DNA from 2 places in the Streptomyces sp. NPDC015345 genome. Region 2 is predicted to be linked to the other one. Evidence: riboswitches for the same ligand, from Rfam matches in the RefSeq annotation. Region 2 holds a riboswitch; the other holds the start of a gene.
The links. Region 2 has a riboswitch for cyclic di-AMP ahead of ACF062_RS24445 (M23 family metallopeptidase). Riboswitches for the same ligand answer to the same signal wherever they lie in the genome.

Region 1 (4,210 bases), on a different contig from region 2:
CTCCTTACGCGCCGTCGCTTAGCCCGGCGATGAAATCCTCTGAGTCCTCGGGTGAAAGCGCCTGTTCCTGAAGGGAGTTGAAGGCCTCCACGTATGCCTGGAGGTCTTCTTTCCGTTCGAGATAGAGGCTACTCGTCAAGTGGTCGAGAACAACCACATCCAGATCAGCAATGTTCGGAAATGAGAAAATAACGAAAGGCCCGATGAGGCCCACATGCTCTCCGGAGGAGAACGGCAGCACCTGAAGTCGCACCTGTGGCAACTGCGCCACCTCCTGTAACCGTGCGAGCTGATGTGCGAAGACCTGCGGTCCGCCCACGGAACGGCGCAAAACCGCCTCGTCCAGGACCACGCTCAGCCGCACCGGAGGCTCCGCGCGCAGCACGTCCTGACGGGCCAGACGCACCTCCACCAGCGCGTCCACCTGCTCGTCGGGCAGCCCGCCGAGCGCGGCCCGCGTGACGGCGCGCGCGTAATCGGGGGTCTGGAGCAGCCCCGGAACCACCGAGGTCTCCAGGGTGCGTACCCAACTCGCCTGCGACTCCAGGCTGATGAAGTCGCGATAGGCGGCGGGCAGCAGGTCGCGGTACGCCTTCCACCAGTGGTGACGCCCCGAGGCACCGGTGTCGTCGGCGCCCGCCAGGGCCACGAGCAACTCGCTGAGGTGGGCATCCTTCACCTCGTACGCGTCGAGCAGGAGGCGCACATCCGTGGCCTTCACACCGCTGCGGCCCGTCTCGATCCGGCTCACCTTCGACTGGTGCCAGCCGACCTTCGCGGCGGCCTGGCTGCTGGTGAGTCCCGCGAGGCCGCGCAGCGCGCGCAGTTCGGCGCCGAGCCGGCGGCGGCGCACCGCGGGGCCGTACTGCATGTCCGTCTCCTTCCGGACCGAGCCGTCGGGCATCCCGGCGGCAGAGCGGGGGGACAGAGGCGACAGTAGAGGAAGTGGCGTCCCCGCGCCCAAATACGGTCGGTCCTGGCAGAGTTCACCGCTTCGAGCGACAGATATATGCACATCTCGGTGGATCGCCACCCGTGACCGGCGAAGGAATGGGACGCTGGCGCGAAGCACCAGTCCGGGGCCGTCCTCGAGTCATCCGCTCCGAGTCGGAGACCGACCCCGGTGGGAAAGGGACAGCGTCGCCATGGCAGATCACCAGGAAGCATCCGTCACTCTGCCGAGCGATCCCGCCTCGGTCTCGGCCGCCCGCGCGTACGTGGCGAACGTACTCACGGAATGGGGCCTGCCGGGCGAGGCCGAGGTGGCGGACACGATCAGACTCATCGTCTCCGAACTCGCCACCAACGCCGTGCAGCACACCAGAGGGCAGTCGCCCACCTTCACGGTGGACGTCGAGCTCGACCGGGACGAGCAGCTGCGGATCGGCGTCACCGACAGTCACCCGCGCTATCCGAGGCGGCTGCCGGCCGCCGTCCAGCAGGACAACGGCCGCGGCATGGTCATCATCCGCTGGCTGACCGCCGAATGCGGCGGCAAGCTATCCGTCAGCCCCACGGCGGAGGGCGGCAAAACTGTATGGATCGCACTGCCCTGGACAGCGCCGGTCCAGCAGGGGCACCGCTGACGCCGCGCACCCGCCGCGCGGCCCGGCTCCGGCCGGACGCGGCGTGCGGGTCCACGGACCCCCGCGTCCGGCCGGGCGTGACGGGCGGGTCAGCGGACCCGGCCGTACCAGACGCTCTTGGTCCAGATCTTGTCCAGGCGTACCACGGTCCCCCTCTTCGGTGCGTGCCAGATGCGGCCGTTACCCGCGTAGATCCCGACGTGGTAGACGTTCCGGCCCGAGTGGAAGAACACCAGGTCGCCTCGGGTCCGCTGGGACTTCGAGATGTGCCGCGTCTTGTTGTACTGCGCGGCGGCGGTGCGCGGCAGCTTCTTGCCCGTGCGCTTGAACGAGTACAGCGTCAGGCCCGAGCAGTCGAAGCGGTTGGGCCCAACCGCTCCGTAGCTGTAGGGAGAGCCCTTCTTGGACGCCGCGATCTTGAGCGCTTTCGTTCCGTGGGTGGCTGCCTCGGCTTCCGATGTGAGCCCGGGGGCCACGACGGTGCCGCCCACAACGGCGAGGGTGAGGGCCGAGACGGCCCCGGTCCTGCCGAGCAGCGACGGAACGTGATTCAGCGCGGTCATGCGTAACCCTTCGTCAGCCGCCTGTGAAGGATGACCTGTCGGGTTCGGGCAGGCGAAGATGCCCGGCCGCGTCATGCTCTGCGGCTTCACCCCAAGGGCGTCGTCCGGACTTCCCGGACGGGCCCGCCTTGCTCGGGTCCTCCACTCCTGCCGGTGCACCGATGTCGACCGGTCAACCGGGCGGCGGCAGGACTCGGCGTCCGCCCGGATCGCCCCGCCGCTGTGGCGGGGTCTTGTCGTCGGAAGGGATCTTGACCCGAAAACCACTCGAAAACCGAGTCGAAACGACGTTTTGTGAGGCTCCTCACGACTGACCTGTTCGGGTGGACGCTGCCGAATTCGACTCCCAATGGCCCGTCTGACGATGGCTCGACCAGCACCGGAACGTCTCATTCCGCCTTCGCCGTACGTATCCGGTGCAACTCTCGAACGCGTGATTAAGGAGCCCCTGCTACGCCAACTGAGGTAGCCCATCTGGTCGCTCGCACAGCGGATCCAGACGTTCCGGTGAGCGGAGCGCGTCCTTCAGCGGCCGCTGAGGGACTCACCGGCTCACTGGCTTGCCGATGGCGGCACGCCCACCCGTCCGGTCCGCCGCTCGCCGTCGAGGACGCGCAGGGCCTGGGCGAGCGTGGCGGCGTGCACCTCGCTCTCGCCGCGCCGGTGCATGAGGGCCAGTGCGTCCCGCAGGGCCGTCGCCCGGCCGACCAGGGCCTGGGCGGCACGCAGTCCGCCGTAGGTGTGCTCGGCGCGGGCGGGGTTGATCCGGCCGACCAGATCGACGACTTCGAGGTAACGGTCGATCAACTCGGCCTCGGCGCGGGTCAGCGCGGGCAGCGGCGGCAGCTCGGGCGGCAGCATCCGCGGGTCACCTCGTCCCGCGCGCGCCGAGCGAGGTCTTGCGGCTCTGGACGATCCGGTCCACGAGCCCGTACTCCACGGCGGCCGGGGCGTCGAGGATCTTGTCCCGCTCGATGTCCGCGGCGATCCGCTCCGGGCTCTGTCCCGTGTGCCGCGCGAGGAGTTCTTCGAGGAGCCGCCGGGTCCGCAGGATCTCGTCGGCCTGGATCGCCAGATCACTGGCCTGCCCCTGGATCGGCTCGGAGAAGGAGGGCTGGTGGATCAGTATCCGCGCCCCCGGCAGCGCGTGCCGCTTGCCGGGTGTGCCGGCCGCCAGCAGGACGGCGGCGGCCGAGGCGGCCTGCCCGAGGCAGACCGTCTCCACGTCACAGCTGACGAACCGCATCGTGTCGTAGATGGCGGTCATCGCGCTGAACGAGCCGCCGGGGGAGTTGATGTACAGCGAGATGTCGCGGTCGGGCGCCGCGTACTCGAGGTGCGTGAACTGCGCCATCACGTCGTTCGCCGACGTGTCGTCGACGGGGGTGCCGAGAAAGACGATCCGCTCTTCCAGAAGTCGCGAGTACGGATCCATGGTCCGCGCCCCCGAACTGGTGCGCTCGGTGAACTCGGGCAGGACATGACGGGCTGACGGACGGCGCATGGCAGGCCTCTCTTGCTAGGGGGCGACGGAGGGTCCAGCTCTCCGTAAAAAATGTACAGGACGTACGTTTCTTTGGGGGGCGCTCAGCAAGGCAGCCTTCTGTCGACGACGAAGCTGATCTCGACGACCTGACCGGGAAGGGTCAGTTCGGTGACGCCGAGGACCGTGGCGGTGGGGCGGTGGTCGCCGAAGTACGCCAGGTTGCCCTCCGCCGTCGCCGCGGCGTTCTGCCGTAGGTTCACCACGTACAAGTTCTGTGAGACCACCTGGTTACGGGTGGCGCCGTAGTGGTCGAGGACCCTGTCCAGGTTGGTGTAGGTCTGCTGGAGCTGGGCGCCGAAATCGCCCGCGTGCACGAAGGTGCCCGTCTCGTCGAACGCGAGCTGTCCGGAGACGTGGATCAGTTCGCCGGACCTGATCGCCTGTGCGTATCCGAAGTCGCTCTCGGCCGGAATGTCGTGGTTGAAGACGTCGAGGCTTGTCACGGTGTTCGCCCTCCCGAGGTGCTCTCTTGTGGTTACTCGGGAACTGTAGGAGAGTGGCTCCTGACCTGGAAG
Region 2 (4,210 bases):
ACTGCCCGTCCTGCTCCTCGTCGTCGGAGTCGTGTACGACGCCCTGACCCCGCCCGAGTTCACCGCCGCACCGCTCTTCACGGCGGCCCCGCTGATCGCCGCCCCCTTCTACTCGCTGCTCGGCACCGTCCTGACGGGCGTCGCGGCCTCGGTCGCGGTCACCGTGCTGCACTACGGCAGCTCCGTCGGCGGCCATGTCGAGGCCGTCACCGAACTGCTCACCGTGACGACCGTCGCGGCCCTCGCGATCTTCATCAACCGCGTCGTGCGCCGTGGCAACGACCGGCTCGCCATCGCCCGCTCCATCGCCGAGGCCACCCAGCGCGCCGTGCTGCCACAGCCCGACCCCCGCATCGGCGGGCTCGACCTCGCGGCGCGGTACGAGGCCGCGCAGGCCGACGCGTTCATCGGCGGTGATCTGTACGCCGTACAGGACACCCCGCACGGCGTACGGCTCATCGTCGGCGACGTCCGTGGCAAGGGCATGGGCGCGGTGGCCGCCGTCGCCGTCGTCATCGGCGCCTTCCGTGAGGCCGCCGAGCAGGAGACCACCCTGGAGGCCGTGGCGCAGCGCCTGGAGCGGGCCCTCGCGCGGGAGGGCACCCGGCGCGACGGGCTCGACGCCTTCGAGGGGTTCACCACCGCCGTCCTCGCGGAGATCCGGGTCGGCGACGGCTGCGTACGGCTGGTGAACCGGGGGCATCCGGAGCCGCTGCTGCTGCGGGGCGACGGCCGGCTGTGCGTGCTCTCCCCGAGCGAGCCCGCGCTGCCGCTCGGCATGGGGGAGCTAGGGGCGTGGCCGGACCGGGCGGACGAGTCGGAGTTCCCGCCCGGGGCGATGCTGCTCTTCTACACGGACGGTCTCTCGGAGGCGCGCGACGCGACCGGGGCCTTCTACGACCCCGCGACCCGGCTCGGCGGGCGGATCTTCCCCGGCCGGGAGGGCCCGCACACGCTGCTCGCCACGCTCACGCAGGAGGTGCGGCGGCACACCGGGGGCGCGGCGACGGACGACATGGCGCTGCTCGCGGTGCGGCGGCCGGCCACCGGGGACGGCAAGGCCGCGGCGGAGAGCCATGTCACTGGCCGTGACTGAAGTGCAGCCCTCCGCATCACAACTGACGTTCTGTCAAGGGAATGTGAAGTTCCGGTGTGTGACTTTCTCGGGTGACACAGGGTCAACTTGCCCCGGTGCGAACCCTCGTGTCCCGTTAAGTCCTGCCCGCGAGCGTTAATGATCAATCGGAACAGCTTGGAATACGGCACCGCTGTCTATTAACGTTCGATAACGCAGCGCGGTCGTCCCAGCCGTCACTAGAGGCGGCTCCGTGCGCACACGCCTAATCCCGCAAGGGAGCCGGGGAACCACCAACTTGGGGTGAATCGGGCAGCTGTGCATCCGTGCCGGTTGTCCGTAGGAGACCTTCCTGCTCCGAACCCGTCAGCTAACCCGGTAGGCGAGAAGGAAGGAAAGGAGTGCGCCCCAGTGGCGTCCAACCGGCCTGCCCCCCAAGCCGCGTACGTACCGAATGACGACGACTTCGGTGGTTACGACCAGGAGACCTGGGAGGAATGGAATCCCACCGAGGAGTCCGTCCGTCCCGTCCGCGGCAGGCACCGTGTGCACAAGAAGGGCGGCGGCGGGCTCGCCCGCAGCTCCACCGTGCTGGGCGTCGGCGTCATCGCCGCCGTCGGCGCGGGCGGCATAGCCACCGCGCAGGACGGCAAGGCGCCCGTCTCCATCTCGATGCCCGACCTCGGCGCCGTCGCCGACTCGCTCCCCGAGGCCGAGTCCCTGCCCGGCGTGGGCTCCCTCCTCTCCGACGACTCCGCCGCCCCCGCGGGCTCCGAAGCCGTCACGGCCGCGGCTCCGCTCAGCGCCGCCGGTGTCAGCTCCACCGACGCCGAGCAGGGCGCCACGGACGCGGGCGAGGCACTGCGCGCCCGCATCATGCAGCAGGCCGAGAACCAGCAGGACCAGGCGGACGACGCGGTGCGGACCGCGGCCGAGGAGGCCGCCGTCAAGAAGGCCGCCGAGGAGGCCGCCGCCCAGCAGAGGCTGGCCGAGCGGAAGGCCGACGCCAAGGCCGCCGCCAAGAAGAAGAAGGAGCAGGAGGCCCGCGAGGCCAAGGCCCTGGCCGAGCGCCGGGCCAAGCTCGCCAAGAGCTACGCGCTGCCCACCTCCTCGTACACCATCACGTCGCACTTCGGTGTCGCCGGCTCCATGTGGTCCTCCGGGCACCACACCGGCCTCGACTTCGCCGCACCGACGGGTACCCCGCTCAAGGCCGTCCACACCGGCACCGTCAAGGAAGCCGGCTGGGCGGGCGCGTACGGCTACCGCACCGTCCTGGAGCTGAGCGACGGCACCGAGGTCTGGTACTGCCACCAGTCCTCGATGAACGTCAGCGCGGGACAGAAGGTCAGCACCGGCGATGTCATCGGGCGCGTCGGCGCGACCGGCAACGTCACCGGACCGCACCTCCACATGGAGGTCCACACCGCGGGCGGCTCCACCGTCGACCCCCTCGCCTGGCTCCAGAGTAAGGGCCTCAACCCCTGACCCGAAGCGGACGACTTGACGTTCATTTGGGGGAGCCGCCGGAATTCTGTTTCCGGCGGCTCCGTTGAGGAACGCATGACTTCTCTTCGCACGCTTGGCTCATCCGACCTCGAGGTCTTCCCGCTCGCCCTCGGCGGCAACGTCTTCGGCTGGACCGCCGACCGGACGGCGTCCTTCGCCGTCCTCGACGCCTACACCGCCGCGGGAGGCAACTTCATCGACACCGCCGACACCTATTCGAGCTGGGTGGAGGGGAACGAGGGCGGCGAGTCCGAGACCCTCATCGGCGAGTGGCTGGCCGAGCGCGGCAACCGCTCCGACATCCTCCTGGCCACGAAGGCCGGCGCCCACCCCGAGTACAAGGGGCTGGCCCCGGACACCATCAAGAGGGCCGCCGACGCCTCGCTGCGCCGCCTCGGCACCGACTACATCGACCTGTACTACACCCACTTCGACGACACCTCGGTCCCCGTCGAGGAGATCATCGGGGCACTGGACGAGCTGGTCACGGCCGGCAAGGTGCGCGCCATCGCCGCCTCCAACATCTCCCCCGAGCGGCTCCAGGAATCCCTCGACTTCTCCGACCGCGAGGGCCTCGCGCGCTATGTCGCGCTCCAGCCGCACTACAACCTCGTCTCCCGCGACACCTACGAGGGCCGGCTCCAGGAGCTCGCCTCGCGCTCCGGCCTCGCCGCCGTCCCCTACTTCGCCCTCGCGTCGGGCTTCCTCACCGGCAAGTACCGCCCCGGCACACGCGTCGAGAGCGCGCGCAGCGGCCGGGTCGAGGAGTACGTGGGCAGCGAGCGGGGCGACCGGGTCCTCGCCGCGCTCGACGGGATCGCCGAGGCGCATGACGCCGAGGTCGCGACCGTGGCCCTCGCCTGGCTCGCGGCGCAGCCCACCGTGGCGGCGCCGCTCGCCTCCGCGCGCACGGTCGAGCAGCTGCCCGCGCTGCTCGCGGTGGCGGACCTCTCCCTGACGGACGCCGAGCTGTCGGCGCTGACGGCGGCCTCCGCCTAGGTGCGGTAGGGGTTGTGGGCCGGGTGGCCGTATGCCGGACGGGGCTGCGGCTGCCCGTACGGAGCGGGGGCGTACGCGGCAGGGGCGTAGGGGGCGCACGGGGCGTGCGGGTACGCGGCGTGGGGGTGGCCGTACGGCGCGTACGGCATCGGGAGCATGACCGGGGCGGTGGCGCGGGCCGCGTAGGCCAGGGCGGGCCGGGCCGGTTCGCGGCGCTCCCAGAGCTTCTCGAGCAACTCCCGCTCGCGTACGACGAAGTCGGCGCCCGCCCGGCCGCGGCGGCCCCGGTGGCGCAGGAACGCCAGTGACGTCGCGTACGTCTCGTACTCCATGACCGCCCGGCCCGCGGCCTTCCCCCAGGCGTATGAGGCGTAGTCGCGGGCCAGCGCGCGGGCCCGCATCGAGCCGAGCGCGTACGGCTCGGGCGGGGTGAGCCAGCCCGCCGCCGCGTACACGGGCAGTTCGGCGCGGATCATGCGCAGCTCGCGCTGCCGGGTCCAGATCGCCAGCCACGTCAGCAGCCCGAACGACGGCAGCATGAAGAGCGCGTACACGGCGAAGAACCCGTACTGGCCGAAGACCGCGGAGCCGTTCCACAGCGCGTGCATGCCCATCGCGAGCAGCAGT

Region 1: it holds a riboswitch for cyclic di-AMP, as region 2 does, so the genes downstream of both, ACF062_RS19000 (C40 family peptidase) here and ACF062_RS24445 (M23 family metallopeptidase) in region 2, are expected to answer to the same signal.

Annotation. Positions count from the first base shown of each region.
Region 1 covers NZ_JBIBTX010000004.1:403,090-407,299, forward strand. The annotation lists gene ACF062_RS18990 (helix-turn-helix domain-containing protein) at 5-871, opposite strand; gene ACF062_RS18995 (ATP-binding protein) at 1,146-1,586, shown strand; gene ACF062_RS19000 (C40 family peptidase) at 1,676-2,149, opposite strand; cyclic di-AMP (ydaO/yuaA leader) riboswitch at 2,153-2,329, opposite strand; gene ACF062_RS19005 (hypothetical protein) at 2,702-3,010, opposite strand; gene ACF062_RS19010 (ATP-dependent Clp protease proteolytic subunit) at 3,018-3,653, opposite strand; gene ACF062_RS19015 (RidA family protein) at 3,737-4,138, opposite strand.
Region 2 covers NZ_JBIBTX010000005.1:701,630-705,839, forward strand. The annotation lists gene ACF062_RS24440 (PP2C family protein-serine/threonine phosphatase) at 1-1,096, shown strand, start outside; cyclic di-AMP (ydaO/yuaA leader) riboswitch at 1,328-1,475, shown strand; gene ACF062_RS24445 (M23 family metallopeptidase) at 1,487-2,563, shown strand; gene ACF062_RS24450 (aldo/keto reductase) at 2,639-3,583, shown strand; gene ACF062_RS24455 (PrsW family intramembrane metalloprotease) at 3,580-4,210, opposite strand, start outside.